2 linked regions of the Cellulophaga algicola DSM 14237 genome follow. The protein of the gene in region 1 interacts with the protein of each later gene in a pairwise test. Links are inferred from orthologs where the notes say so. Each region holds a gene or a part of one and is shown on either strand. Other genes may lie near its edges.

Region 1 (16,377 bases):
GGGGGTGGCGCTTGTTGGGATTTTGAAGAGCTTAAAAAAATACAAACGGTTTGTAAGTCAAATCGTTTAGGATACCATTTAGATGGCGCACGCTTATGGAACGCTATGCTGGCTAAAAATGAAACACCACAACAATACGGTGAGCTCTTTGACACCATAAGTGTTTGCTTCAGTAAAGGGCTTGGTTGTCCTGTAGGTTCTGTATTAGTAGGAAACAAAGAAATAATGCAAAAAGCAATCCGGGTTCGTAAGATTTTGGGAGGAGGTATGCGTCAGGCTGGATATTTGGCAGCGGCTGCATCGTATGCTTTAGAGCATCATGTAGATAGATTGGCTGAAGATCATAATAAAGCCCAAGAAATCGGGAAGGTATTGCGGCAACTACTATTTATCAAGAAGGTAGAACCTATTGAAACCAATATTATTATATTTGAAATTAACGAAACACTAGTAAGTACAGAAAATTTCTTAGAAAAATTGGCAGCAAATAATGTATTTATAATAGGTATGGGCCAAGGTAAATTAAGAATCGTAACCCATTTAGATTATACAGATGAAATGCATGTGGCATTTTTATCCATCTTAAAAAAAATATAGTTTACGGTTTTGAAGTGGTATTAGGGGCTACGATGTTTCTAAGGTTCTTAATACCATTTTCCATTCCGGCCTCTGAGGTGTATAATATAGAATTTCCTACAACTTTGCCTTGGTCATCCTTTAGCATAAATAAAAACTCGCCTTTATAGTTTGTCTTTCGTTCAAATAACAATGGTTTGGTAACTAATATATTTAAGGTTGCTGCAACCTGCTCTAAATCATTCTTGTTAGTGTAGGGAATACTTTCTAGTAGCGTATTCCCATTAGTACTTTCCAATTTAAACGCGTGATTACCAGATTTATCGGTGAAATATTTAATCATATCCTATCCTTTTTTCCTCAAAATACGAAAAAAACAGTAAAATACTAAGCTTTATTTTGTAGGAAAATACAGTAATTTATGTTTAGTAGTGCGTTTTGGCGATAAAATGTGTATTTTGACGATAAATTCCTTTTAGTTTTCTTTAACAAATAGATTTTGATTCAAAGAGAATATATTTGCAGTACTAAATATTAACATAACAAAACACATTTTAAAATGAGAAAAATTTTATTTTTATTGTCAGTTTTTACTGCATCTTTTTCGATGGCACAAGATTTACCTTCTAATCCAGAACCAGGTAAATGTTATGTACGTTGTACAACACCAGATGTTTACGTAAATGAAACGGTGACAATTACATTAAAGCCTGCTTATTCAGTTTTAAAAACTGTTCCAGCAACTTTTAAAACTGTAACAGAAAACGTAGAGATTAAATCCTCTGGAAAAAAATTAACGGTTGTTCCTGAAAAATGGGGTACAGAAACAATCAGTTATACTTCTAAGCAAGGTGGTAATACCTTAAGTATTTCTCCTGCATCTTTTACAACAGGATCTGAAACAATTGAAATTAAGCCAGCTTACGCACAATGGGAACTTGGTGCTGCTGCTCCTGATTGTTCTTCTGGTAATCCTGATGATTGTAGATATTGGTGTTACAAAGGATATCCTGCAGAATTTACTACGGTATCTACTACAGTATTGTCTACACCTGCCAGTGTTAGTAAAACACCAATAGGATCAAAAGATGCTAGCTATACTAAAAGAGTTCTTTTAGAGCAAGCAAAAGTAATTGAAGAAATTATTCCTGCGGAATATAAAAACATTACGAAAACAATTATTGATAAAGATGCTTATACCGTAGAAGAAACTATTCCTGCAGTAACAAAAACTGTTTCTAAAGAAGTTTTAAAGGAAAAAGGTGGTTTAACAAGCTGGAAAGAAGTTGAATGTTCTTTAGTAGAATACCAAGCTTTACCAATAAACTGGAATTCTGGAAGCGCTACTTTAACTTCTGAAGCTAAAAGTATTATAGATAACAGATTAATGCCTGTATTAGCTCAAAATCCTGGAGTTAAAGTTGAATTAGCTTCTCATACAGATTCTCAAGGAGCTTCTTCTTCTAATCAAGATCTTTCTGAAAGAAGAGCAAAAGCTGTTGCAGATTACCTTATCTCTAAAGGAGTTAATTCAAGTCTTTTAGTTGCTAATGGATACGGCGAAACTAAATTATTAAATAGATGTAAAGATGGTGTTTCTTGTACTGCAAGAGAGCACGCTGCAAACAGAAGAACTCAGTTTAGATTAATCAATAACTAAGTTTTTACTCATACTAATAAGTAAGTTACTAAAAGCCCTCTGTTCTCAGGGGGCTTTTTTAGTAGCTATATGTTTGCGCTGACCTTTAGAAATTAAACGAGTACTGTTAGTGATTAAAATAATGGGCCTCTCCCTTAGTTTTCTTTGATAGTTTTAAGGTAAGTGGAGCAATGTAATTCTTTTAAGCTCTAGTATTTAGGTGTATTAGTCCTATAGCTAATGGTAATTTAATGATTACTATTTAAGTTTTATGCGAATAAAGAAGAGAAGTATTAGTTTTTTAGGGCTAGTAGGTTTTACTTGTAAGTACAAAGGAGCACTTATAAGTAATCTAATAGAACCTATATAAATGGTAAAAGCCGCATTTTAGATTTCTAAAATGCGGCTTTTACAGGTTTTTTAGTTATTGAATACCTACTTTATTTATAGTATTTATCTAAAAATTTAGTGTGGTACTGTATTTCACCATTCATGCTATATCCTGACATAGCGCCTAATTCCTTTCCGTTTTCATTAATAACCTTTAGCATAGGAACACTTCCTCTTTTGTTATATTTAGAGGCTAATTCTTTATTTTGGGCTAATTGATCTGCACTCAATAAATCTCTATTTCTAGGGATATCTACATATAATAAAATATATTCTTTAGCATATTCATCAAAAGAAGGAGTTTCAAAAAAGTCTTTCTTCAAGGCGATACATGGTGGGCACCAATCACTACCTGTAAAAAAGACAAGTATATTTTTATCTTCTTTTTCTGCTTTTTTAACAGCCGTTTTGTAATCTGTAAGCCAATTTGTTTTTTTCTCTTTTAAATCCCCTTGAGCACAAAGTAGTACAGGGAATAAAAGCGCAATCAGTAACTTCTTCATTGGTTTATGTTTAATTATTTAAATAACGAATCCATTCCAGGAATATTGGGCATTCCGTCTTTCGCAACGGCAGAAAGTTCTGCTTCATTTACATTGGTAGCTTTTTCAATAGCTTTATTTAGTACTAGTATAAGGTAATCTTCCAGTTGTTCCTTGTCGGCTAATAATTCGTCATCAATAGAAATTTCTTTAATAACCCTATTCGCATTTAAGGTAACCTTAAGTTTTCCATCAGAAGATTTTTCATCTACTAGTATAGTATGCATTCTTTCTTTGGCCACTTTAATTTTTTCTTGGGTTTCTTTTAGCTTACCCATCATGCCCATCATATCTCCAAACATAGTCGTTGTATTAGTATTTAATCTTCAAAAGTAATAAATTGTGGTGTTAAATTTTTCCATACGATGAGATGTACCCTAAAAAAAGCGTTTATTTTTCTTTTAAGTATTAGTTTTGCTGCTTCTTGTAAAAGTGATAAAAAAATTATGTCTCAAAATACCGTACCTGTTGCAAAAAAGATGCCGAAATCATTAGAGATTCACGGAGATACACGAATTGATAATTATTATTGGTTAAATGATAGAGAAGATAAGGAGGTTATTGATTATTTAAATGAAGAAAAAGCCTACTATGAAAAAATGATGGCGCATACGGTTTCTTTTCAGAATTCTTTGTTTGACGAAATGAAATCTAGAATAAAAGAAGATGATTCTTCTGTACCTTACAAGCAAAATGGATATTGGTATTCAACCCGTTATGAAATAGGAAAAGAATATCCTATTTATTCTAGAAAGACAGATACTAACAATGCGGAAGCGATAGAATTGTTTGATTGCAATGTTATGGCAGAAGGTTTAGACTATTTTAAATTGGGTGGTATTGCGGTTAGTCCTAATAATGAATTAGCAGTTTTTGGAGTTGATGATGTGTCTAGAAGAGAATACACTTTAAAGATTAAAAACTTAAATACAGGAGAAATCTATGATGATGTCATTGAAAAAACTACAGGAGGGGCGGTTTGGGCAAATGACAATAAAACGTTTTTCTATTCTAAGAAAGATCCGATAACCTTACGCTCTGATAAAATTTATAAGCATGTTTTAGGTACACCAACTGTCGATGATGTAATGGTTTACCATGAAGAAGATGAAACTTACGACTGTTTTGTCTATAAAACAAAATCAAAAAAATATATTATTATTGGATCAACAAGTACGCTTACTTCAGAATATAGGTATATAAAATCTGACGCTCCGAATAGTGATTTTACTATTTTTTCTAAAAGAGAACGGGGAGTTGAATATTCATTAGCACATTATAAAGATGATTTTTATATTCTGACGAATAAAGATGACGCAACGAATTTCAAATTAATGAAAACGTCGGATACTAAGACCAGCTCAGAAAATTGGGAAGATTTTATTGCACACAGGAGTGATGTGCTTTTAGAAGATATTGAAATATTTAAAGAATTTTATGTAATTTCTGAACGAGAAAACGGATTAGCTAAAATAAAGATTGTTCGTTGGGATTCTGAAGAGAGTTATTTTTTACCCTTTAATGATGAAACCTATACTGCGTATGTAAGTACTAATCCAGATTTTGATACAGAAATACTTCGGTATGGGTATAATTCACTTACCACGCCAAGTTCTGTTATCGATTTTAACATGAAGACTAAAGAAAAGGATGTTAAAAAAGAACAAGAAGTATTAGGAGGTAAATTTCAAAAAGAAAATTACACCTCAGAAAGAATTTGGGCAACAGCAAGAGACGGTGTAAAAATACCAATGTCTGTTGTTTATCATAAAGACACTAAGCTAGATGGCTCTAGTCCTTTACTACAATATGGCTATGGTTCTTATGGGTATACCTTAGATCCAAATTTCTCTACGGTTAGATTAAGTTTATTAGACCGTGGCTTTATTTATGTGATAGCGCATGTTCGTGGAAGCGAATATTTAGGAAGGCAATGGTATGATGAGGGTAAACTTTTAAAAAAACAAAATTCATTTACAGATTTTATAGATTGTTCTAAGTTCTTAATAGCAAACCAATACACCAGTCCAGAACATTTATACGCAGAAGGCGGTTCTGCAGGTGGCTTACTTATGGGAGGAATCGTTAATATGGAACCAAATTTGTATCATGGCGTTATTGCTGCAGTACCTTTTGTAGATGTTGTAACTACAATGTTAGATGATACCATACCTTTAACGACAGGGGAGTATGATGAATGGGGTAATCCAAATGAAAAGGAATATTATGACTATATGAAATCCTATTCTCCTTATGATAATGTACAAGAAATAAAATATCCAAATATGCTGATCACTACGGGGTTGCACGATTCTCAAGTGCAATATTGGGAACCAGCAAAATGGGTAGCTAAATTAAGAGATATGAAAAAAGATACTAATGTATTACTTTTTGATATTAATATGGATGCGGGTCATGGAGGTGCATCTGGACGGTTTGAAGCCTTAAAAGAAGTTGCTAAAGAATACGCTTTTTTAATTGATTTGGAAAAGAAAATCGATTAATGAAAAAAATTCAATAAATTTGTAGCTTATTGTTATGTATATATCATAAAAAACAACCTGACAATAGTTGTATAACTTAGATCCAACAAATGGAAAATAAGATAAACGCTCATAATAACGTTTTGGAACTAATAGGTAACACACCTTTAGTTAAATTAAATAGAGTAGCAGAATCATTTACTGGTAATTTTTACGCTAAAGTAGAAGCTTTTAACCCAGGCCACTCCTCAAAAGATAGAATTGCTAACTTCATTATAGAAGAAGCAGAACATAAAGGTTTACTTAAGCCTGGTAGTACAATCATTGAAACAACCTCTGGTAATACGGGTTTTAGTATTGCAATGGTTAGTATTATAAAAGGCTATAAATGTATCTTAGCGGTTAGTTCAAAATCTTCACTAGATAAAATAGACATGTTACGCTCTATGGGGGCTGAGGTTTATGTTTGTCCTGCACATGTAGCTCCTGAAGATCCTAGATCTTATTATCAGGTAGCGAAACGTTTACACGAAGAAACTAAAGATAGTATTTACATTAATCAGTATTTCAACAAATTAAATACGGAAGCGCATTACAGGTCTACCGGTCCAGAAATTTGGAAGCAAACAAACGGGCAGATTACGCATTTAGTAGCATGTAGTGGTACTGGAGGAACAATCTCTGGAACAGCAGCCTATTTAAAAGAACAGAATCCTAATGTTAAAATTATAGCTGTGGATGCTTATGGTTCTGTTTTAAAGAAATACCACGAGACAAGAGAATTTGATAGTAAAGAAATTTACCCATACCGAATTGAAGGTTTAGGTAAAAATTTAATTCCAGATTCTATTGACTTTGATGTAATTGATAAGTTTATAAAAGTAACTGATGAAGAGAGTGCACATTCTGCACGTGAAATATCTAGAAAAGAAGGTATGTTTGTTGGGTATACCAGTGGTGCAGCTTTACAGGCCATTAAACAATTAGATGCTGAAGGTGAGTTTGATGAAAATAGTAATGTAGTGGTTATTTTTCCTGATCATGGCTCTCGTTATATGAGTAAAGTATATAGTGATAAATGGATGGCTGATCAAGGTTTTTCAAATGCAATATCTACAGATAAGATACCAGAAGTACAGTATATAAAATAAGATAATTTAATAATATTAATTTAAAGCAATGGTTCATTTGAATCATTGCTTTTTTTTGTATCTATATTTTATGAAAACATACTAAAAATCTTTACTTTTGCGGTAAATTCAATTTAATTTAGAATGAGAGATTTATTTGAAAGAATAATCGAGAATAAAGGACCATTAGGGAAATGGGCATCGCAAGCTGAAGGTTATTTTGTATTCCCAAAACTTGAAGGACCTATCTCTAATCGTATGAAATTCCGAGGAAAGGAAGTTCTAACGTGGAGCATTAACGATTATTTAGGTCTTGCTAATTTACCGGAAATTAAAAAAGTTGACGGAGAAACAGCAGCAGAATATGGAGCTGCATACCCTATGGGTGCGCGTATGATGAGTGGTCATACCGATTTTCATGAACAATTAGAGCAAGAACTAGCTACTTTCGTTAGCAAGGAAACCGCTTATCTTTTAAACTTCGGATACCAAGGTATCATGTCTGCTATAGACGCGTTGGTTGGTAAAGATGATATTATTGTTTACGATGTAGATTCTCATGCTTGTATAATAGATGGTGTTCGTTTACATATGGGTAAGCGTTTCACTTTTAAGCATAATGATATTGAGAGCTTAGAGAAAAATCTTGAACGTGCCGTTAAAATGGCAGACCAAACAGGTGGCGGTATCCTTGTGATTACTGAAGGTGTTTTTGGTATGCGTGGTGAACAAGGTAGGTTAAAAGAGATTGTCGCTTTAAAAGAAAAATACAATTTTAGACTACTTGTAGATGACGCACATGGTTTTGGTACCTTAGGTAAAACTGGTGCTGGAGCAGGTGAGGAGCAAGGTGTTCAAGACGGAATTGATGTTTATTTTGCAACTTTCGCAAAATCTATGGCCGGTATCGGTGCATTTTTAGCTGCTGATAAAGGAATTATAGATTATTTAAAATACAACTTGCGTTCTCAAATGTTTGCGAAGTCATTACCTATGATTTACGTGAAAGGAGCATTAAAACGTTTAGATATGTTACGTACGATGCCACAACTTAAAAATAAGTTATGGGAAAACGTAAATGCATTGCAAGGCGGACTTAAAGAACGTGGTTTTGATATTGGAACAACAACAAGTTGTGTAACTCCTGTATATTTAAACGGAAGTATTCCTGAGGCAATGGCTTTAGTAAAAGATTTACGTGAGAATCATGGTATCTTTTGTTCTATCGTTGTGTATCCAGTAATTCCAAAAGGATTAATATTACTTCGTATGATTCCTACAGCGACCCATACTTTAGAGGATGTTGCAGTTACTTTAGAGGCTTTCTCTGCAATTAGAGAGCGTTTAGAGAACGGAACTTACAAAAGACTTTCTGCTGCCGTAGCTGCCGCTATGGGTGAGTAAGAAGGACTACTATAACATATAAAAATCCCGAGTGTAATTTAATTACATCTCGGGATTTTTTTTATTCTATAACCAAAAGCTTATAAATTTTTTCGGTACGTTCTTCTGCGTTTATAAATTTCAGGATCAAAATTTTTCCATAATTGTTTTATGGCAATATTTTCTTCTAACTCAGGTGTTCGTACACAGCTTAGAATACCTCTAGCAGTAAAAGTTTCATAATATTCATTAAATATAATAGCAGTAACACCTTTGTTTTGGTAGTCAGGATGCACACCTATTAAATAAAAGATGACCTCTTTACTTTGTTTTTTTGCTTTTAGTAAATGAAAAATACCTGTTGGAAATAATTTTCCTTTAGATTTTTGTAGTGCTTCCGAAAATGAAGGCATTACAATGCTAAACGCAACAAGTTTATCATCCTTATCTACTACAAATTTTATATATTCAGGATTAATAAAGCTAATGTATTTTTTCTTAAAATAGGCTTTTTGTATTTCTGTAATGGGCACAAAAGAGGATAGTGAGGCGTAGGATTCATTAAATAAATCGAACATTTTATCAGCCATAGGCATTACATCCTTTGTTTTTGTGAAATTTATAGGGCGTAAATTGTATCGTTTTTTAATTAATTCATTTGCTTTCGCATAAAATTTAGGATCAGCATTAGCAAATGGAAATCTGTTTTCCATGTATTCCTTTTCTTTTGCGAAACCTAAGTTTTCGTAGTGGTTTACATAATAGGCGTGGTTGTACCAGGTAATCATAGTTCCAATTTCTTCAAAACCTTCCGTAAGTACACCTACTTTATCTAAGTTCGAAAAGCCAACGGGACCTTCCATGTACTCAAGGTTGTTCTTCTTTCCAATTTCTTTTACCTTTTCAATTAAGGCTTTGGAAACTTCAAGATCATCAATAAAATCAAACCAGCCAAAACGCATTTTAGAAACTTTCTGCTGTTTAATCTCAATCCAATTAACAATTGCGACTATGCGGCCTACTATTTCATTGCCCCTATAGGCAAGAAATAAAGTAGCGTCCGCGTCTTTAAAGGCAGGGTTTTTGTCTTTGTCAAAGGAGTCCATTTCATCGGCAATGATGGGAGGAACCCAATATGGAGAATCTTTATATAGGGTAAAAGGAAATTTTACAAACTTTTTAATATCTGCTTTTAACTTTACTTCTGAAACTGTAATCATCTGTGCTTTTTAGAAGTATCAATATTAGCACTATTTATCAACATCTTAAAGCAAGAAAGGAAGTTAATGTTTTATAATTTTCAATTTTAAAAAAAAGAGGTAACTAGAAATCAATAGCGCCATTCTCTCCTTTTTTCTTTTTCTTTTCTGCTTTCTTAAGTTTTTTAAATTGTTTTTTTGTTGGCCCCAAATCTACATCTTCTGCACCACCTTCTTTTTTAGACTCTTTGGCTTTCTTTTTCATGTCTTTTTTGCCAATCTGTCCATTTTCGCCTCCTTTTTGCTCGTCAATTGGTATAATCTTATCTTGGTGTTTGTCTAAGCGATAGGAAAGCCCAAGGGTGCCAAACATACGGGTAGGAGTGTCTTTAAAGCTTCCTCCGAAAGTAATGTCTGCTTGTAAATTTTTAGAGAATAAATGAGCAATACCTGTTCTGTATAAAGCATCTGCATAGCGATCGCTCTTAATTCCTTGTTGTTCTAAGAAAATACTCCATTTAGGGTTTCTAAAAGCATGAGTAAGAGATACAATATAACTCCATTCAGGAAATTCAGAACCAATTCTATCGTATGCAATGTTAGATATAAAAACAACTCTTGGAGAAATTTTACTTTGCGTAGCAAGCATTACACGTGGTGTAACAGTACCATCGCCAATATAATAGGGGTTATCCCCTAAATTAAACGTAGCCCCTGCATAAAGAGATACTGCAGGAAGTAAATTGCGCCATTGAAATTTATGGTTCGCTTTCCAGCTCATTAAATTTGGCTTATTGCGTTCTGGGTTTTTGAACGGATCATAGATCAAATATTTTAATCCCAATCTGTTTCTAGAAAAATCTGTTATGGATTGATCAGGAGAAGAATTAGAATAGGTAATCTCTTCTTTTTGATAAGTACCCTCATAAATAAGCTCTAATTTTTCAAATAAAAGACCATAGCGAAGGGCTAGTTCTGTACTTAAAATATTAGAATCAGAACTTAATAACACATGGTCTTGTTGTTCGTAACCAATACCAAACTCAGCCTGAATTACATTTTTGCCAACGGCATAAGCGCTAACAGATTGTCCAGGACGGTTAGAATTAATCACATCTGTGTATTGTGATGATGCTATTATGGAGTAAAGAAAAATAGTTATTAGTAGAAAATATTTCATGATATATAGTTCTGTGACGTACTGTATGCAACGGTTTTATTAATATTTTAAGATTTTCATCGCCATAATGCGGATTGATAATTGTATTTTTGATATTAATTATTTGAACAATATGGCTTTCTTAAAAACGATATTAATCATACTATTAGTATATTATTTATTTAAAATATTAATAAAATTATTTGCGCCTAAAATATTGGGTTATGCGGGTAAAAAAGCGGAACAACATTTCAGAGAAAAGTTTGAGGGTTTTAACACGCAACAGTCACCGCAAAATAACACCAAACAAGGTGATGTGATTATAGACGACAACACGATTAAAAAATCTAATTCTTCAAAAAAAGTTGGAGAATATATAGATTTTGAAGAAATTGATTAATTTTCCTTTTTTTAACCACCAATCAAAATATAGAAGAGAAGCTCGAGGATTTTAAGTCTTTGGTTTTAGCTATCTATTTTTTAGAAAACAGAATTATAAATGAAAAGTAATCTTAGGGCTTTTTTAATTCATTTTTTTGCTATTGCCATTTTTATTTTCGCAGCAATAGCTTTTTTCACACCAGTTTTACAAGGTAAAGTTATTTTTCAGTCAGATATTGCCCAGTATACGGGGATGGCTAAAGAGCAAACTGATTTTAAAGCGCAAACCGGGGAAGAACCTTATTGGACCAACAGTGCGTTTGGCGGAATGCCAACCTATCAACTAGGAGCACATTATCCCTATAATTTTGTGAAAAAGGTAGATTTAGCATTGCGCTTTTTACCACGTCCTGCAGATTATTTATTTCTATATCTATTAGGTTTTTATATCTTACTTTGTTGTTTGAAAGTAGATTACAGGCTAGCTGTTTTAGGCGCTCTGGCTTTTGGTTTTTCTACATATTTGATTATAATTTTGGGTGTAGGGCACAATGCAAAAGCACATGCTATTGCTTATTTACCAATGCTTTTAGGAGGTATTATTTTAGTTTTTCGAAAACAATATGTTTGGGGATTTATTTTAACAGCTATTGCTATGGCACTTGAAATAAATGCGAATCACTATCAAATGACCTATTATTTTATGCTTTTAGTTTTAATACTAGGCATTGTTTATTTAATAGCTGCTATCCGAAAGAAAGAATTGAAACATTTATTTACATCGGTAGGTGTTTTATTAATAGCCGTTTTGTTGGGTATTGCTACTAATGCAACTAGTTTAATGGCTACTAAGGAGTATGCTGATTGGAGTACACGAGGTAAAAGTAGTTTAACGATTAATCCTGATGGTTCTCCAAAAGAAGATACAGGAGGCCTAGGGAAAGAATATATTACACAATACAGTTATGGTATTACCGAATCTTTAAATCTATTTGTTCCTAGGCTTTTTGGAGGTTCAAATTCAGAAGATTTAGGAGAAGATTCTAATGCGTATGATTTTTTAATAGAACGAAATATCTCTCCTTCACAAGCCTTAGAGTTTAGTAAAGGAATGCCATTATATTGGGGAGATCAGCCAGGAACTTCAGCGCCAGCTTATATTGGCGCGATACTTTTCTTCTTATTTTTCTTAGGCTTATTTTTAGTAAAAACGAATAGTAAGTGGTGGCTATTAGGTGGGGTTATTATGTCTTTATTACTTTCTTGGGGAAAGAATTTTAGTTTCCTTACAGATTTTATGATAGATTATTTTCCATTATACGATAAGTTTAGGGCTGTTTCATCTATCCAAGTTATTCTTGAATTGTGTGTGCCAATCCTGGCAATACTAGCACTAAACGCATTAATGGACGCTAAAGTTGAAAAATCTAAAAAACTCAATGCCCTTAAAATCAGTTTTTTTATTAGTATTGGTGTAGGGATATTACTCCTGTTAACCAAAAGTCTATTCCATTTTGAAGGTGCTAGTGATCCGTATTTAGAAAAAAATTATGGGAATGAATTAATGACCATGATTCGTTTAGATAGAGAAGCAGTATATACCAATGATACGCTACGTTCTCTGTTGTTTGTCTTTCTAGCGGCTACTTTACTTTGGTTTTTTATTAAAGAGAAAATAAATAAAAATGTCTTTGTACTTGTTTTAGGCCTTCTGATTCTTTTTGATTTAGTGGGTGTAGCTAAGCGTTATGTTAACGATGATGATTTTGTACGTCAACGTGCAATGACTACGCCGTTTCCAAAAACAGAAGTAGATCAATTAATAAAGCAAGATGATGGGGTGTTTAGAGTGTACAACCCAGCAGAAGGTTTGAATGGGGCAAGCACGTCATACTACCATCAATCTATTGGTGGGTACCATGCTGCTAAGCCTGCAAAAATTCAAGATTTATTTGATTTTTATATTTATAAAGTTAATTTAAACGTGTTGAATATGCTTAATGTTAAGTATATCATTCAACAAGATGAAAATGGAAGTTTCCCTGCTCAAAATCCTGATGCTAATGGTAATGCGTGGTTTATTTCTACCTTAGAGAAAGTGAGCACAAGCTCAGAAGAAATTTTAGCACTAAAAGATTTAGATACCAAGAATAACGCCGTTATCAATAACGAGAACTATCCTGAGATTACGGAGTTCCAGTATAAAAAAGATTCCTTGGCTATACTAACATTAAAGTCATATCAACCCAATAAAATCTCTTATATTTCTGATAATGCAAATAAAGGTTTTGCGGTCTTTTCAGAAATGTATTATGAAAAAGGTTGGAATGCTTATATTGACGGACAGATAAAACCGCATATGTGTGTAGATTATGCTTTAAGAGGATTAGTTATACCTGCGGGTAAACACAATATTGTATTTAAGTTTGAGCCTGAAGTAATTAAAAAAGGCTCTACAATTGTGGTCTTAAGTTCGGGGTTACTAGCTTTACTAGTACTAGCGGCTATAGGTTTTACTTTTTCAAGACCTCGTAAAAAAGAAAAAGAATAATGAAGAAAGTTTTAATTATCACGTATTACTGGCCACCTGCAGGAGGGCCAGGCGTACAACGGTGGTTGAAATTTGTGAAGTACCTTAGAGATTTTAATATTGAACCCGTATTATTTATACCTAAAAACCCCAATTACCCAATAACAGACGCCGCTTTTTTGAAAGAAATTCCAGAAGGAATCAAAATAATAAAGCAATCTATTTTTGAGCCCTATCAATTGGCTAGTTTTTTATCTAGTAAAAAAACAAAGCGTATAAGTTCGGGAATTATTCAAACTAAAAATCAATCTTTTTTAGAAAAAATTTTACTCTGGATTAGAGGGAATTTATTTATTCCTGATGCACGTAAATATTGGATAAAACCTTCTGTGAAGTCCATTACTAAAGTACTTCAAGAAGAAAACATTGAAACAATTATTACCACAGGACCTCCGCATAGTATACATCTTATTGGTTTGGCCTTAAAAGAAAGATTAGGAATTACTTGGTTGGCAGATTTCAGAGATCCATGGACCTCTATAGGGTACCATAAAAAATTGAAATTAACTAGAGCAGCAAAGAAGAAACATAAATTTTTAGAAAAACGTGTTTTGAATATTGCGGATACAATAGTTGTCACAAGTCCAACTACGAAAAGAGAATTTGAAGCGCTTACATCGCAACCAATCTCGGTAATCACCAATGGTTTTGATGATCAGCAAATTCAAGAAATTAAGTTAGATGCTGCCTTTACTATGGTACATATAGGATCTTTATTGTCTGGAAGAAATCCAGAAAATTTATGGCGTATTCTTTCTGAGTTGCTAGTATCAAATGCTGATTTTAAAAAAGTTTTTAAACTTAAATTAATAGGGGTTGTTAGTGAAGATGTCTTAGAAAGTATATACGCTCACCATTTAAAACCATATGTGGATTTGGTGGGTTATGTTTCTCATAATACCGCTTTACAGGCGCAAAAAAAATCTCAAATTCTGTTATTGACGGAAATAAATTCAAAAGAAACCCAAGGGATTATTCCGGGAAAACTTTTTGAATACCTAGCAGCAAAGAGGCCTATCTTAGCCATTGGGCCTAAAAACTGGGATGTTTCAGCTATTTTAGAGGATACTAAAGCAGGGAAAACATTCGATTATACGGAAGATGTTAAGCTAAAAAAATTACTTTTAGAATGGTTTGAGGCGTATAAAACTTCATCTTTAAATATAGCAGCAACAAATATAAATAAGTATAGTAGGAGGGAACTTACCCGAAAATTAGCAGAACTAATCTAATGGGAATCGTACTTAAACAGTCACTTAACAATACAATAATAACCTATCTAGGCTTTGCTGTAGGTGCTGTTAATACGTTATTTTTATATACTCGTTTTTTAACAGATGAATATTACGGGCTAGTTGGTGTTATTCTCTCTGCTTCAGCAGTACTAATGCCTCTATTAGCTTTTGGGGTACCTAATACCTTAGTGAAATACTTCAGTGGCTTTAAAGATAGTACTCATAAAAATGGGTTTTTAACCTTAATGTTGGTATTACCGTTATTTTTAATACTACCGGTTGCTCTAATTTCCTATGTAGCTTATGATGCTATTGGTAATTTTTTGGCAAAAGAAAACCCTATAGTGAAAGGCTATGTTTGGTACATCTTTATCATAGGGATGTCAATGGCTTATTTTGAGATCTTTTATGCTTTGGCCAAAGTGCATATGAAATCTATTTTCGGTAATTTTTTGAAAGAGGTATTTACACGAATAGGAGTTACCATACTCCTCATAATGGTTTATTTTAATTGGATTTCTGTGGATACTTTTTTAATAAGCTTAGTAATTCTTTATATTTTGAGAATGCTCATTATGAAATTCTATGCTTATTCATTACAAATGCCAGTCTTAAGTTTCAAGTTTCCAGCGAATACCAAAACCATAATTCAATATAGTGCCTTAATCATTTTAGGAGGCTCCGCAGCTGTAGTGTTGCTAGAGGTAGATAAGGTAATGATCAATCAATTTATCAAAATTGAAAATGTAGCCTATTATAGTGTAGCTATTTTTATAGCAACGGTAATTTCAGTGCCTTCCAGGGCAATGCATCAAATAGTATACCCTTTAACTGCAGAAATTTTGACTAAAAATGATACGGCTAGTTTAAAGAACCTGTATCATAGAAGTGCGTTAACATTATTTATTATTTCGGGTTTACTTTATTTGTTAATTATAGTAAACCTAGGAGATCTTTATTTGCTTTTATCGGATGATTACAGCAAAGGTTTTTTTGTTGTTTTATTAATAGGATTGGCGAAAGTATATGATGCTATTTTAGGAAATAATAATGCCATCTTATACAATTCTGATTATTATAAGATGCTATTAATTCTAGGTGTTTTTTTAGCTATAATAACCATACTATTTAATATGTGGCTTATTCCCGAATATGAATTAATAGGAGCGGCAATAGCATCATTCTCTGCAATTTTTATATATAATACTTTAAAGATAGTATTTGTAAAGGTTCGTTTTGGAATTCTTCCTTTTTCTAATGCAATGCTTAAAGTACTACTTGTATTGGTTTTATTAGGAGTTGCTTTTTATTTTATAACAATTCCTTTTCATCCCATACTCAGTATCAGTATAAAAAGTATACTCATGATAGTATTTTATACTTGGGTTTTATACCGTTTTAAATTATCAGAAGACGTATCGGGAGTACTCCATAAATTCTTTAAAAAATAAATAAACCCCGCAGTGAATTAATTCACTACGGGGTTAACAACTAACCAACCTAAAAACTATTTTTAATTTCTTGATCTACTACTTCTACTAGAAGTACTAGTTGATTTTGAACTTCTAGAAGGTGTACTACTCACTTTTCTAGAAGAAGTACTTCTCGTACTCACACTATTTTGTCTTGTAGGAGTACTTTTTGCTGCTCTTGAAGAAGATGAACTTCTT
Region 2 (16,253 bases), 790 kb from region 1 along the record:
ACACAAAGTAACACAAGGCAAAACAGATATGCTAGAATTAACCTAGTATACCCCCTTAATGTCGCTTTGCGAAGTATGTTTACCTTAACCTCCATACCTATGCCGTTTTTGCAAATCCTTTACGCGTTATTGTTCCCCAACCCGACTTAATTTTAAATAGTTTTTTATAATTTCCTCGTACTGCTGCAAAGACAACAATAGGATGAAAAACAAAAGGTTCAATAAGTGCACATCCCATCAAGATCAAAATATCTTTCACTTTTTTATATTCATTATAAGAGTATACTTCCCAAAGAATAGCATAGAAACTAAACATGATGGAATACATATAAATCATTGTAGTAATCGCTATAAAAAAAGGAACATTTAATATACCCAAATAGTAAAATAAAATGATGGAGAAAAACCCAAAAAATTCTAACAAAGGTGCTAACCATTCATAAAAAAACCAGTACGGATAACTTATCATTCCTAATCTACCATACTTAGGATTAAAGAACATATCTCTATGTTTGTAGAGGGTTTCAAAATTACCTCTAGACCACCGATCTCGTTGGTTTACTAATATTTTTCTACTTTCAGGAACTTCTGTCCAACATAAAGCATCGGGAATATATTCAATCGTATGTGGTAATTTATTTTCTACCATATACCTTCGCATACGAAAAACAATTTCCATATCTTCTCCTACAGTATGAGTATCATAACCACCACATGCCAATGCTATTTCACGATCAAAAAAACCAAAAGCACCTGAAATAATTAAAAGGCTATCCATACGACCAAAAGCCATTCTCCCTAATAAAAAAGATCTCGTATATTCTAAAAGTTGAAATCTTGCTAACCAATTTTTTGGTAATCGAATTTCTTCTAATGCTCCTCCATTAATAACACAAGAATTAGCAACGCGAATAACACCCCCTACTGCAATAACTCTCTTCTCTGAGCGCTGATAAAAAGATTTAACAACATGTAGCAAAGCATCTGGAAGCAATAAGCAATCTACATCTATACAACCAATATATTGATTTTCAGAAAGCTGCATTCCTGTATTTAATGCATCAGATTTTCCTCCATTTTCTTTATCTATTACAGTAAGTTTAGAGAAGGATTGTTGCGTAGATTTATATATTCCTCGTATAGGTTTAGACTTCCAATTTGGATCTATAGGCCTATTGATTTTTATTAAATCATAGGCATCTATCATTTTTTGTAAGGTATCATCCTTGCTCCCATCATTGACTACCATAACCTCGTAGTTGACATATTTTAAGGACAAAAGTGATCTAATATTTTCTACGATAGTCATACCCTCATTGAATGCGGGCGCTACTATTGTAAGGCTTGGCGCTAACGGAGAAGCCATAACCTTTGATAAATCTCCAAAACTATTCTTATTTTTATAATGTAACGAACCTCTCGTAGATAAATACCCCATCACGGTAAAAAGGGTAAATAGCACGCTTGTAAACACAAAAAAAACAATGTTTATATACTCTAAAATGATATTTAAAAAACCGCTATCCATGCAGTTTATCTATTACAGTGGCAGGAAAATCTAATAATTGCTGAAAAAATCCTTGCTCCTCCTTAGTCAATGCTTGCTCGTGTTTTATAAGCTTAGCCTCCTCAATAACGGCAACGTTATCCCGAAGTTCTTCTGAGGTTAAATCGACTTCAAAATTTAAATCGAAAAGACCTAAGTTCTTTGATTCTTTGAAATCTTTCTCTTCTACTAAAAAACAATATTCTAAAGATTTTAAACCATCTACTACACCTAGATTACTAGATAGTTTTAATTCATTTTTATCTCCCTTGATTTCTACATTGCCATTAAGCGGTAAAGAAGAATTCTTTAAAACCTCATTAGGTACTTTTTTAACTAAATGTTCTATTTCAAGCTCCGCTTGTGCCAACATTAGCCTTTCATTGACTGCAGCTTTTATAAATGTAACTTTAGATTTGACTTCATTGTTAGGATAATTTTGTAAACTATTTAAAAACTCAATATCTTTTTCATCGGCCAATGTAATCATCTCATCTAACAGCAATAGTTTACATTCATCATCTGATTTCTCGAACAAGGATTTAAAAATACTTTGATAGCTTGCCGATAATTCCTTTGTAGCATTACAAACCTCAAAATTATCTTCCTCCGAAATAACAGAAATTGCCTCATCTTCATTACTTGTGAATTCTGTTACTGGATGCTCTATTGTCGTATTTATTTCTTCCTCAAACGGAAGATCTTGAAGATTAATAAGGGTAGCTTCCTCTTGGAGAAGCTGCTCTACCGCCGACTCTGAAAAATCTTCATCTACCAATTGCTCATTTAGCGGAGCTTCTTTAGGCACAAATTCTACCATAGCGGCATACATCCTATCTATAATATCTACTTGTGGCAATGTACCCTCAGAAATCTCTTGCGACTCTTGTAACTGTTCTGCCAGATTTTCATTATCCGCTGTAATTCGTGTAGTTGTATTAAAATTTAATGGTGGTTCTTCCGCGTCCTCATCAAATAATTCTATATCTTCTGTAGGGATTATATATTCTGGTTGAATAGCGTTTATAGCACTTAAGGCTTTACTTTTTACCGTGAAATTAGTTTCTTTATTCGCTACATCTAGCAAAAACAAAATCTCTTCTTTATCACCAAATTCGGCCAAGGTATCTAAAATTGCTAGCTTAATATTTGTCTTATTATGCCAAAAAGCAGCCTTTAAGGTTGGTTTTGCTTCTTCCATATAAAATTGCTTTATACAGTGAATAGCTTCTAACTTTATATTACTATTTCTATGACGAATCAAAGCTATTATAGAGCCTCTTGAATCATCTTGATCATAATGTTTTATAAGTCTTAATGAAAATAAAACAACATGCTTATTTTTAGAGGTAAGCCATTTGTAAAAACGTGGTGGTTTAAAATCTTCATAATTAGAAAGTACTTCTAAAATTTTTAACTGTTGCCATTCTGATATTTGATACACGGTAGTATCAAGGAAATAGGAAATACCTTTGCTATCTAGTGTTACTGAAGAAATTTCTGCCTGCTTACGGATTACCGATCTTTTATCATTTATAAAACCACTAATAAAGCTATAAGATTCTGCTACTTGCATTTGTGTTAACTCAAACATAGCTTGGGAAATTTTTTGCCATTTCCAACTTTTAAGCTTTTCAAAGGCACGAATTTCTAAGTTTAAATCTTTATATAATTTAAATAACTGTTTTCTGGTATCACCTGAAACATCTTTTTTAAGATCTAGCAGTATCTCTGTTAAAACCTTTTCATTTTCAGGATCTTTAATAAGCTCTCTTATTGCTACTTTTTTCTGAATATAACTTTTCTTTTCATCCTTAGATCCCTCTTGTTCTTGATAAAATAAAAACTCGCTCACCAATGGAGCTAGTATATTTTTACGCCTGTTAGTATCCGCTGATTTTTTTAAAAACTTATTTCTAAAAAAAAAGATAGCAATAAAATATACACCTGCAAGAATTACAAACAAAGCAGATAAATCCCACAAAATATCCGTATGGATCTTCGGGGTACTTATTAAATGAACTATTTTAAGTTGGGGGAACTTCAAATGTTTTTTTAATTAAATTCTTGCGAGCTCTTTTTTAAGCCTTAAGAGCAATTCGGCTGGACTTACAGGTTTTGCTAAAAAATCATTAGCACCCAATTTAAATGCACTCAACACATTTTCTTCATTTCCTGCAGAAGATAGAATGATAATTGGCACATCTAATTTCAATTCGTTTCGTACGTAATCTGTAATTTCCAAACCAGAGAAATAGGGCATCATAATATCTGATACTATTATATCTGGCCTTTCTGATTCTAGATACTTTTTTACACTTTTACCATCTGTACACACTTGGACCTCATAACCTGCCTTTTTTAAACGAAAGTTTAAAAGAGAAGCTAGAAGTTGGTCATCATCTGCCAAAAGCAATTTTATAGCACCCATATTAATTACTATTTTTATAGCTGATAATAATGGTATCTATTTCCTTTTCAAGGAGTGGATATTCTTTTACAAAACAATCAAATAGAAAGTTTAAATATTTAAAATCTTGGTCTTCTATACACACTTTATGCATTTGCTCCACAATACGCAAGAGCCCATCTGTTTTCATAATTTTTAATCCCGCTTTTATTTTATGCGTATTAAATTGTACTCCTTTAATATTGGAATGTTTTAGATCTAATTTTGTTTTGCCTATAAATTCAACAATATTTTGTTTAAATAATTGCACTAATTCTTCTAACATTTCTACATCACCTAAACAATCTTCTATAACGCCAAATAGATTGACATTACTAGGTTCTGTAAAATTGATTTTTGAAATTACTTGGGGGGATTTCATCTGTTCAATTCTGTTTAACTTATTCGTATTTGTTATAATTTTTTGTAATAAACCCCTTGCTTCAAAAGGCTTTAATAAATAATCATTAATGCCATTTATGGCACATAAATTTTTGTCTTTAATAGAAAAATCTGCTGTTAGTGCTATTATTGGCAAACTTTTAATTCGCTCATTTTTATGTTCGCGTATAACATTTGCAACCACATAACCACTCGTTACCGGCATACGCAGATCCATTAAAATAATATCTATCTTATAGTGTTCTAAAATTGCAATACCCTCATTTAAATCATCAGTAATAAAATTAGAACAACCCCAATTGTTAAGGCGGTTCTGAATTAGTTTTTGATTCATCGTATTATCTTCAAAAACAAGAATATTGAGTTTTTTTACCTGCTTTTCTTGTTTGAGAATTTCTTCATCTACTAATACATTAGAAACAAGATCTTTAGCTTGTCCTATTTGATATGGAAGCATAAAATTAAAAGTTGTTCCTACGCCTAACTCACTTTTAACCGAAATATGACCGTTTAAAGATTCTACAATATGCCTTACAATGCTCAACCCTAATCCGGTTCCTCCGTAATGCTTTTGCGTATCTTCTGATGCTTGATTGTAATAATCAAAAATAGAGGTCAATTTATCTTCTGCAATACCAATACCTGTATCTATTACTGAAAAGCTAAGTTCCACATTATCTTTATTTTTCTTCACCACGTCAATAACTAAATCAATGCTGCCTGCTTCTACAAATTTTATAGCATTACCTATAAGGTTTAAAAGTACTTGAGATAATTTTGAAGGATCTCCAATTAAGTTTTTTGGTATGCCGTCTGAAAAAGAAACATTAAATGCAACTTTAGGGTTCACAATAAGCGTTTGACATAAATAACAAACATCATTTACGATGTTATTAAAATTGAAGTCCACAGACTCAAAATAGGCTGTTCCTGATGTTAATTTAGAATAGTCTAAAAGTTCATTGATGAGATTTAACAATGTATTAGAAGCTCCTTTAATTGCTTGCACATGTGTGGTCTGCCCTTCTGTTAAAGTACTCTCTGACAATAATTCTGTAAAACCAATAATTCCATTAAGCGGAGTTCTAATTTCATGACTAACTCTAGCTATAAGTTGTTCATCATTTGATGTTGGAGCAGTTTTATTCGTCTTTTTAAAGGTTTTATTTAAAGATCTAACTTTTCTTGGCGTTTCTGAAGTGACTGTTTGCTCCGTTTTAGCTTCAATTTTTTCTTTAAAAGATTCGAAAGAATTTTTTAATCTAACAGCCTCATCTGAAGTGAGTTCTTCAAATGAAAAACTACTTAGTTTTGACTCTAAGTCCGATATATACGAAAGTAATTCGTTAGATTTCAAAATAATTAAGTTTAGGTTACTATTAAAATTTTTAGCGTAGATATATGCTTGGTTGTGAGCTTGCAGGTATCAGCTATACATTCTTTATAGTATAAAATTGCTGAAATAGTGCAGGTTACACAAGTAAATGTTATCTAGCAAACCAATACTGTTGTAAAAACCAATAAAGATGAGGTATGAATAAAAAAAGAGACGTAGTTTATCCTTAAAAGAACACCAATAAACGAGATCAAATTGGTTTTTGAGCATAAAAAAAATCAGACCTACTATAGTAAAAATCTGATTTTTAAACACTTAAGCTGTGGTAATTTAAGTACTATTACAATAAACAAAACCCAAGTACTACGGAAAAAACTATAAAGCTCTAAACTTTATAAGTAAACTATAAATTAAAGAAAACACAATAAACAACTAACAATCAGCTATTTACTCTTGTGCTGCTAATCTATCTTTTACATATTCTATTTTTGTTTTATTATGAGATAACGACTTACCGTCTTCTCCTAAATTAACCATAATTATATTGTCTACTGTTACAATAGTTTCATGCGTCATTTTATTACGTACCTCACAATTTAGAGTCAAGGAAGATTTTCCGAACTTCACTACTTCTATCCCTATCTCGATAATATCACCTTTCTCTGCAGTACTCATAAAATTGATTTCTGACATGTACTTAGTTACTACTTTCTTATTCTCTAACTGAATGATACTATATAATGCACATTCCTCGTCTATCCAAGCTAAAAGCTTTCCTCCAAACAATGTGTTATTCGCATTTAAGTCTTCTGGTTTAACCCATTTTCTTGTATGAAACCTCATAATTATATCTTTTTGATTGCAAAATTAATAAAGTATTCTAGGGTAGAATAATCTTAAATCGCAAAGTTTTGTTATTTTCCGAATCCTGAATTCTGGTTAGATAATTTTATACAAATTAATAATTTTCATACTAGATAATACTTAAATCCTTATTCACATAAACACTAATTGTTCATAAAACCGTTAAAAAGTAAATGTTTGATAAATACATACAAGTATTCTAATTCCTATCTTTAAAAAAAAATACTGATGAACGAAAGATCACACAGTGTCACAAAGATTAGACCCGAGATTGCTACAGCAAGAATTTCCGACGACATGAGTGTTGAGGAATATTTTCAAAATAAAACATTACGGCCTGTACTAAAACTCCAAAACCCTTTATTACTTGATGTTTTTAAAAATTATATAGCTAAACACAAGAACACCTATTACTCTCTTTCTCTTGAAAAGAGAGCTATTTATATTGAAAATGCGGTTCAAAAAGACATAAAATTTCGCAATTCCCTTAAAGGGATGATCATAGGTCAATTTACCGTTGAGGAATATCATGATTATATTCAAAATTCTTCCGCTTTAAACAAAAGAATGATGAACATGGTTGTAGAACGGTTAAAAAGTCAGATACAGTATTTTGAAAAAGAAGCTTTAATCTAAAAGAGACGTTCCGTTTAAGTCTGTCGTAAGAATATCACTCATTAAATCAAAATACGGGCGAATAGCAATAAATGAATTGGTAACATTCTTAATAAAGTCTGGCGATAAAATCTCTTTATCTGAAAATTTACGAACAAAAATAAATTGTTTCTTACGTATTAAGTCTATATTACTATGCGCTTTATCAAAACCTTTTGGCGCTGTTTTTAATTCATCACCTGTTATATCTCCCCAGATTTTTTTAAATGAAGACTCCCCTATTACAGCTCTAAACTCTGCTGCATCAAGTTCTAATTCCTTTCTAATTCTAAATAAATCTTCTTTATTTGGATCCCAAAATCCTGCGGCAATAAAACTATCTCCTGGTTTTATACGAATGTAGTACCCACCGCGTAATTTTGCACCTGTTCTAGAAAATGATCCTGCAAAATGTATTTTATAAGGTGTTTTATCTTTAGAAAAGCGAACATCGCGGTAAATTCTAAACATCTTTAACTTTTCTATTTCATCAGTACTCCTAAGTCCATCTAAAATACTACCATACAATTCTTTAACCTCTTTTTCATATGCTTTAAAAACAGTTTTATTTTCATCAAACCATTCTCTATTGTTGTTTTTTTCTAGTTTTTTTAGAAATTTTAAGACTTCATTTGTTAGTATTTCGTTTGCCATCCGACTTATTTTTATAACGAATTTAACAAGAAAGTTAACCAAATTAAGCAAGCGTCTTTTAAAATATTGGTTAATTTTGATATTCATTTTAGTATTATGGATTCAGAGTCGATTATCAGCAAGATAAATCAGCATAAAACACAACCTAACCTAAGGTTTAAGTTAAAAGAGAAGGTACAACTGTTTACAGACAAACTATTCTATACGCTTTTTGATATAGATACTCCTGTAGCAGAAAACCTAATAGTATTAGAACGTCTTTTTGACGAACTTGTGGAATTGGGCTGCTGGGAGATTGATAAGCCCTGTAAAAAGGTCTGGGAGAGTTATGTGGTAAAACTACCTGAAGTTCTAGAAAAACTTAATCTAGATGCACAGGCATTTGTTAACTGCGACCCGGCTTCTTCATCTATTGAAGAAGTTTATATGGCGTACCCTGGTTTTTATGCTATTGCTATATATAGATTAGCACATGAATTATATGTAGAAGGCTTTCCTTTAGTACCAAGATTAATGACTGAATATGCACACAGACAAACTGGTGTAGATATTAATCCCGGTGCACAAATAGGTAAATCCTTCTTTATAGATCATGGAACTGGAGTGGTTATTGGAGAAGCTGCTATTATTATGAATGATGTTAGAATCTATCAAGGTGTAACATTAGGTGGTTTATATGTTGCTAAAAGTTTACGTAAAACAAAAAGACATCCAACGATAGAAAATAACGTTACTATCTATGCAAATGCTACTATATTAGGAGGGAAAACTGTAATTGGTGCTAATAGTATCATTGGCGGAAATGCTTTTATTACTTCATCTGTACCGCCAAACTCCACCGTGTATCATAGTTCAGAAATTAAAATAAAAACAGCTCCAAATGTCTCATAGTATCATTGATTTAATAGGAAATACACCACTCGTAGAATCACGTGTAGTAAACACTAATCCTAACGTAAAGTTATATTTTAAATTAGAAGGGCAAAACCCTGGCGGAAGTGTTAAAGACAGAGCTGCATTAAATATGATTAAAAGTGCTCTTGATCGTGGAGACATTTCTACAAGCACAAAGCTAATTGAAGCTACTAGTGGTAATACTGGTATTGCCCTTGCTATGATTGCCAATATTTATGGATTAAGTATTGAATTAGTAATGCCTGAAAATGCTACGCTAGAACGTGTGCAAACGATGAGAGCATACGGAGCAACAGTAACGTTAACATCATCGAGTGTTGGTATTGAAGGTGCAAGAGATTATGCTGAAGATAAAGTAAAAAATGATGGCTTTGTGATGCTAAATCAATTTGGAAACGATGATAATTGGAAAGCACATTATAAATCTACTGGTCCAGAAATATGGGAAGATACCCATCATAAAGTAACTCATTTTGTTTCATCAATGGGTACCACTGGAACTATAATGGGTACTTCTACTTATTTAAAGGAACAAAATAAAGAGATTCAAATTGTAGGTGTGCAGCCTACTGACAATTCTAGCATTCCAGGCATTAGAAAATGGCCACAGGAATATTTACCTAAAATTTTCGATGCTTCAAAAGTTGATTCTGTTTTAGAAGTGAGTCAAGAAGAAGCTACGCAAATGACATTAAGGCTAGCTAAAGAAGAAGGTATTTTTGCAGGAATGAGTAGTGGCGGAGCCGCTGCCGCAGCCATACGATTAGCTAATACCTTAGAAAGTGGTGTAATTGTAAGTATTATCTGTGATAGAGGCGATCGTTATTTATCTTCTGGTTTGTTTGATTAATAACAAATTATAACCATTTTTTACGCTTAAAATAGATTAACATACCAAGAAACATAGCAACCATTATACCCCAAACTATTGGGTAACCATGTTTATAATGTAGTTCTGGCATGTTATCGAAATTCATACCATAAACGCCAGCAATAAATGTAAGCGGAATAAATATTGAGGCCATGATTGTTAATACTTTCATGACTTCATTCATTTTATTACTCATGTTACTCATATACATCTCCATTAAACTCATAGACATTTCTCTATAAATCTGAAGGCTTTCATTAATTTCAATACAATGATCTTGTACATCTCTTAAAAACAACTTAGTATCTTTTGTAATCAATGAACTTTCTGAATCCAACAGCCTACCTACTAACTCTTTAACAGGTGCTATCTGCCTCCTTACCTTAAGCACGTCTTTCTTTAGTTCTTGTATTCTATGTACAACATCATTAGTAGGATTGTCATATACTTCGTCCTCTAAAACTTCAATTCTATGATTAACATGTTCTAGGATTACAAAGTAATTATCTACTACAGCATCTAATAAGGCAAAGAATAAGTAATCTGATCCACGAGTCCGTATTCTTCCAGATTTTGTTTTAATCCGTTCTCGTAGCCCGTCAAACACATCATCTTTCAATTCTTGAAAAACAATTACAGAAGATTCCATTAAAATAAGCGCTAAATGCTCACTAACTATTTCTTGATTTTCATTTAGATATAACATTTTAAATACGCCAAAAATATAATTTTCATATTCATCTATTTTTGGTCGCTGTTGGGTATTAGCTATATCTTCTAAAACCAGTGGATTTATTTGGAACAACTTTCCTAATTGATCTATAAATAACTCATCACTAAGCCCTACAACATCAATCCAAGAGGTAAATGGTGACTTTTGATGGAAATCGATTTCATTTAATCCTATTTCTTCTTGAATATTAAATGTATTCTCATCATAATTAATCACAGACAATAGAGACTGCCCTCCTTCTCTTTGTCCAGTATAAGTTACTGTACCCGGAGCTTTCCCCATCGTTTTATGAAGCTTTGAAGGCTTTTTAGTTCTCAATTTAAACTTTGGTTTTTTTATGGCCATAAATGAATTTTAAAATAAAATTAGCTATTTAATCTAATTTATGAAAATCTACTTGATTCAAAATTAAGCCAGAACCCGGAGCTACAAAAGGTAATTGCATGTTATTCTCTTCTTTTAAAGAATTTAATACCTCTTCTTCTGATAGCTCTCCTTTTCCTACTTGTACCAAAACTCCCATCATCATTCTAATCTGATACCGCATAAAACCTTCTCCTTTTACATGAAAAGCATAGCTTTTTTCGGGAAAAAAATTAGCTTCAAGAATTTTATTTTCAATTATCCCACATGAATTAACTGTTCTAATAACCTTTGTATTCTCTTGAATTCTAGCCGTATATGATTTAAAATTGTGTGTTCCCTCAAAATACTTGGCCACAGTTTTCATTTTATCAAGATCTAAATTATCTAAAAAAGTAACCAGATAAGGCGCGCAAAATGGGTGACTTTTTTCACCAAATGAAAACAAGTAAATATATTCTTTTTCTTTACTATTTTGAATAATGTTAAAAGATTCATCAACCTCCGTCATACTTAAAATGCGTATATCTGGAGGTAGATTTTTATTAAACAATGCTAAAAAATCTTCAAGTACCTCTATTGGAGTATCGTCTAAATACAACTCAAAAGCCGCATCTAAAGCAGACACTTTAGCATCCGTTCTCCCAGCCCCTAAAATTTTAAACTTCTGATCAGGCAAAATAAATTTAAGTGTTTTCACCAACATTGCTTCTATCGTTTTTTGCCCTGGCTGTTTCTGCCAACCACTATATCTAAAACCTAAAAATTGAAGCTTAACAAGGTAATAATAACGTATTCTTTGCATGTAAAATTAAATCTAAAGTAAAAGTACTATTTATCTAAAACATAATGTAGACTTCTTTTATCTGTTTAGATTTATAGTGGACTAATTTAGCTCATATCAACCTATAAGGTATTAAAAAAAACCACCGTAATGTTACTTCACCAAAAATCCCATCAGTTTAAACTAATGGGATTTTTTTTATGAAAAACTACATTAAACTAATAACCGTCTGCAGTAATTTCAACCTGTTTTACAACTCCATACTTTTTAGCCATTTCTGCTATTTCGGATGCTTTTCCTATCAAGACAAATTGCAAGTTGTCTTTCGGAAAATAATTTTCAATTAACTTCTCTGCTTTCTCAACAGTTAAAGCATCTACTTGATCACTAAAGGTGTTGATATAAGCTTCATCAAAATTATATGTAAACATATCCGTTAGTAAGCCCGCTAAAGCGCTATTGGTCTCATAATTTGGAGGAAACTGGCCTTTTACATAGTTTTTAGCGGATAACAAAGTTTCTTTATCTAAACCTTTCTCGTGTAGCTTTTTGTATGTTTTTAAAGCTAAGTCTATGGTTTGCTCCGTGGTTTCATTAGCTGTAAACGTGCTAATAATAAAGGAACCTCCCAATTTATAATGAGAAAAAGTACTTCTAGCACCATAGGTAAGTCCAGAATTTACGCGTAGCTCATCATTTAACCAAGAAGTAAATCTACCTCCAAGAATAGTGTTTATAACTTCTAAGCCTACATAATCGGGATTATTTCTTGCAACTCCTGGTCCGCCAATATAAAATGTAGTTTCCGTTGCATTTTCTTTATTTACCACTAAAACGCGTGATTCATTATTTTTAGGAATTTCTGATAAATTCACAGCCGGAGAATTCTCAGAGTTCCATTTACCAAAAAGTGATTCTATGTCTCTTTTCATGGTTTTTGTATCAAAATCTCCGACTACAGCAATTGCCGATGTTTTAGGATCATACATTTCCTTGTAAAAAGCACTAATATCTTCTTTGGTGATTGTCTCTAAAGTAGCTTTAATACCTTCTTCAGGATTCCCATAAGGATGGTCTCCAAAAACAAATTTATTGTAATAATCACCCAAAACAGCTCTCGGACTTTCCTTTTTTTGGTCCATTTCAACCAACCTTCTACTCATCATTTTATCTAACTCGTCTTTTGGAAAAACAGGATTCAATAAAACGTCTTTAACTATTGCTAGTATTTCTTTTTGATCTTTCTTCATAAAAGAAGAAGATATGTAAGCATATTCCAAGGAAGCCCTTGTACTAATACTTGCTCCCAAAAATTCTACTTTTTCTTCAATTTGAGCTTTAGTATAGTTTTTACTCCCAAGAGTTAATGCTGTGGCTGTACTATTCGCAAGTCCGCTTTTAGTTTTCTTATCGAAAATAGCTCCCCCAGGGAAAACACCTGTCAATTGAATTAAAGGCACCTCGTGTTGTTCCATCAAATACACTGTTAGGCCATTTTTTAATTGAACCTTAGTATACTCCGGAAGCGTAAACTTCTCCTGAGCCACAATAGACGTTAGTAAAAAAAAGGCAAAAGCTGTAAAAAGGAATGTTTTAAAAGTATGTTTCATAATACGTAATTTCTTAAGTGAAAAAAGTGTTGCTTTATTTAGAAGCTCCATTAGTAACTGGTTCGTTATTTTGCAATACACCTACTGTTCTATTGCTTTTTACAAAATATTTTTTTGCCACTCTTTTAATATCTTCCACACTTACCTTTTCGTAAGCAGCAGGAGCTTCATACATTTTTTTATAATCCCCAAAATAAACTTCGTAACTCCCTAACGTATTACTTTTGCCATCAATAGTTTCTAGCGTTTCATAAAACTCCATTAATTTCTGATTCTTTACCTTTTGTAGTTCTTGTTCAGAAACACCATTTGCAATAACATCTTCTAAAACATTTAAAATACCTTTTTCTAAAGCATCTGCTGACACCTCTTGATTTGCTATTCCGTAAAAATAAAATAGATTAGGATCAAAACTCTCCGGCATATATGCAAATACGCTTGTTGCCATTTGAGTTTCATTAACCAATTTACTATACAACTTACTGCTCTTACCCTTGCTCAATATAGAACTTAAGACATCTAAAGCATAATGATCCTCATGCTGCGTTTCAGGCACATGATACGCAATAAGAACATTAGGAGTACTTACTTCCTTACGAACCATTACACGTTTTTCTCCACGTTGTACAGGTTCTACAGTATGTACTTTTCTTGGTTCTGGTTGTGCTTTAATTGGCTCTAAATATTGCTTTGCCATCTTTTCAACCTTTTCTAAGGTTACATCACCAGAAATAACTACCACCGCGTTATTAGGCGCATAATAGGTATCAAAATAGGCTTGCAAATCTTCAATGGTCCAGTTTTTTATATCGGATTCATAGCCGATTACAGACCAACGGTATGGATGCGCGGAAAAAGCAGACGCTTTAACTTCTTCACTTATGTTTCTAAAATTGGAATTTTCTAGACCTGTACTTCTTTCACTCAATACTACTCCGCGCTCACTTTCTACCATTTTAGGATCTAAAGCTAAATCTGCAATACGATCTGCTTCCAAATCAAAAATTGTCTCCATAGCGCTAGATGGGAACCAATCTGTATAAACAGTAACATCTTCCGATGTATAAGCGTTATTACTCCCCCCAGAGGCTTCCATTATTCTATCAAACATTTTTGGACCATATTTTTTTGAGCCATTGAACATCATATGCTCAAAGAAATGAGAAAGCCCTGTTATACCAGGGTATTCATTTCTAGAACCTACTTTCCAGAAAATATACATATTAGCATTTGGAATGCTATGATCTTCTAAAACCACAACCTTCATTCCATTTGTTAGCGTAAAGTTTTTTACGTCCTCTACTTTGCTTTGAGAATGCAGTGACATAGCAAGCTGCAAAAAAACTAAGGTTATTATTATATTTTTCATTTTCAAGTTATTTAGTTCCTCAAATATAATAATAGGAAAACCGGCAAAACTAAATTTTTAAAAAAACTATAATTTACTAAAACTGATAAATTGGTAGTTCAAGGATATTTTTACAACAGGTTTATAGGGCTTCTCAACATTAGCTGCAGTTCAACGATTAGTTTCAAATAAATAAAATCAAGAGTCGTTTTAAATTAAAGGGTCCCCCATGACCAAACAAACCTACTTATGCGCTTTATAATACGCCTTTTTCCCCCAAGGGTACTTGTGTTATTTTCCACAATATTGTTGCTAATACTCAATGTATTCAGCTTTTATGGATTGTATACGAACAAGTTCTACTTTTTAAAGTTTGACAACTATATCTTCCCTATATTATCCCTGGTACATTTTACATATCTATACTTAATTCTTGTAAAATTAATTAGCAAAAAAAATGCAGATCCAGAATTAAGAAATGTAGAATACGTCTTATATTTTATATTTTCAGTGTATGTTTTCAGATTTTTTGAATCAATCTACCGGCTAAGTACTATTACTAATTTTGATCATTTGGAAATGCCTGAAACCTTTTTACCTATAGGACTTATAATCACAACTTTAGACCTGTTTTTATTAGCCATTACGCTGCTAACTTTTTCCTATAGAAAAATATTTATTGGCTCTTTTAAGTTTGAAGAATTAGATAGAAATTCTCGTGATTTTGATTAACATTAACTTCTTATTTCACTCTTCAAAGCTTAAAAAATAAACAGAAATTTAATGTTTTTTGTAAGGATTTACAAAACAATTCGGCTATTTGGTACATAATCATTAAAGCGCATCACGATTAACAACTTTTAATGTGTTGTGATAGTTCTGTGATACATTTTAACTTGTTTAGCACCTGAAATAGTTATGAAGCAAATATTAATCATAGAAGACGATCCAGAAATAATTAAATTGTTAGAAATACATCTAACAGATTTAATTTACACTACAGCAAAGGCTATGGATGGAAAAGTTGGCTTAGCTATGGCTTTAGAAAATTCATATGATTTAATTCTGCTAGATCTAACATTACCAACTATGGATGGTATTGAAATTTGCAAAAAAATAAGAAGTCAAAAAAATACACCCATTATAATGCTTACTGCCAAATCTGAAGAAATAGATCGTGTATTAGGCTTAGAAATTGGAGCAGACGATTACATCACAAAACCATTTAGCATTCGAGAACTGTTAGCCAGAGTTAAAGCTGTTTTACGCAGAACAGACATAAAACCTATTCCTCAAAAGGATACTTCCTCTATTTTGGCAGAAGGGCTTAGTATAGATATAGATAAACGAAAAGTTATCTTAAACGATAAAAAAATTGAGCTTTCCCCAAAAGAATTTGAACTCTTAGTTTTAATGGCTTCTAATCCTGGCAGAAATTATACCAGAACAGATTTATTAAACATGATCTGGGGGTACAATTTTGAAGGGTACGAACATACTGTAAACTCTCATATAAATAGATTAAGAGCAAAAATTGAATCTGATATGGCAAACCCCATTTTTATTCTTACAACCTGGGGAGTTGGTTACAAGTTCAATGAAGATATACTTGCATGAAAAAAAAAGAAAAAACGCTTACTCCTAAATTAATAAAAAAACTCTGGTTAGCTTTTGTCCTAATTATTGTTTTAATGGGTGCTTCTTATATTATTATTACCGCATAT

The links.
Region 2: the proteins of CELAL_RS17175 (region 1) and epsC interact in binary tests that used the Escherichia coli proteins (3 or more experiments, as listed by UniProt). The link is inferred for Cellulophaga algicola DSM 14237 from one-to-one orthologs.

What each region holds. Positions count from the first base shown.
Region 1 is NC_014934.1:3,925,948-3,942,324, forward strand. What follows is about bases 4,877-7,760. They hold CELAL_RS17175 (PLP-dependent cysteine synthase family protein), read left to right. Parts: upstream 4,877-5,740; coding sequence 5,741-6,781; downstream 6,782-7,760. Other genes in these bases: CELAL_RS17170 (S9 family peptidase), read left to right, coding at 4,877-5,651; CELAL_RS17180 (aminotransferase class I/II-fold pyridoxal phosphate-dependent enzyme), read left to right, coding at 6,905-7,760. In the rest of the region: CELAL_RS17145 (threonine aldolase family protein), read left to right, coding at 1-597; CELAL_RS17150 (YegP family protein), read right to left, coding at 599-919; CELAL_RS17155 (OmpA family protein), read left to right, coding at 1,136-2,236; CELAL_RS17160 (thioredoxin family protein), read right to left, coding at 2,656-3,108; CELAL_RS17165 (YbaB/EbfC family nucleoid-associated protein), read right to left, coding at 3,123-3,449; more of CELAL_RS17170, read left to right, coding at 3,513-4,876; more of CELAL_RS17180, read left to right, coding at 7,761-8,164; CELAL_RS17185 (hypothetical protein), read right to left, coding at 8,245-9,363; CELAL_RS17190 (transporter), read right to left, coding at 9,467-10,522; CELAL_RS17195 (DUF4834 family protein), read left to right, coding at 10,635-10,901; CELAL_RS17200 (YfhO family protein), read left to right, coding at 11,001-13,433; CELAL_RS17205 (glycosyltransferase family 4 protein), read left to right, coding at 13,433-14,704; CELAL_RS17210 (lipopolysaccharide biosynthesis protein), read left to right, coding at 14,704-16,158; CELAL_RS17215 (hypothetical protein), read right to left, coding at 16,221-16,377.
Region 2 is NC_014934.1:4,714,732-4,730,984, forward strand. The notes cover bases 7,139-9,898. They hold epsC (serine O-acetyltransferase EpsC), read left to right. Parts: upstream 7,139-8,001; coding sequence 8,002-8,796; downstream 8,797-9,898. Other genes in these bases: CELAL_RS20490 (hypothetical protein), read left to right, coding at 7,139-7,233; CELAL_RS20495 (DUF2461 domain-containing protein), read right to left, coding at 7,225-7,905; cysM (cysteine synthase CysM), read left to right, coding at 8,786-9,670; corA (magnesium/cobalt transporter CorA), read right to left, coding at 9,678-9,898. Also shown: CELAL_RS20460 (sulfatase-like hydrolase/transferase), read right to left, coding at 1-95; CELAL_RS20465 (glycosyltransferase family 2 protein), read right to left, coding at 98-1,528; CELAL_RS20470 (HEAT repeat domain-containing protein), read right to left, coding at 1,521-3,593; CELAL_RS20475 (response regulator), read right to left, coding at 3,606-3,977; CELAL_RS20480 (ATP-binding protein), read right to left, coding at 3,979-5,754; CELAL_RS20485 (acyl-CoA thioesterase), read right to left, coding at 6,181-6,576; more of CELAL_RS20490, read left to right, coding at 6,826-7,138; more of corA, read right to left, coding at 9,899-10,769; tRNA pseudouridine(38-40) synthase TruA, read right to left, coding at 10,798-11,592; CELAL_RS20520 (M16 family metallopeptidase), read right to left, coding at 11,790-13,181; CELAL_RS20525 (M16 family metallopeptidase), read right to left, coding at 13,216-14,550; CELAL_RS22450 (hypothetical protein), read left to right, coding at 15,109-15,261; CELAL_RS20535 (response regulator transcription factor), read left to right, coding at 15,448-16,146; CELAL_RS20540 (sensor histidine kinase), read left to right, coding at 16,143-16,253.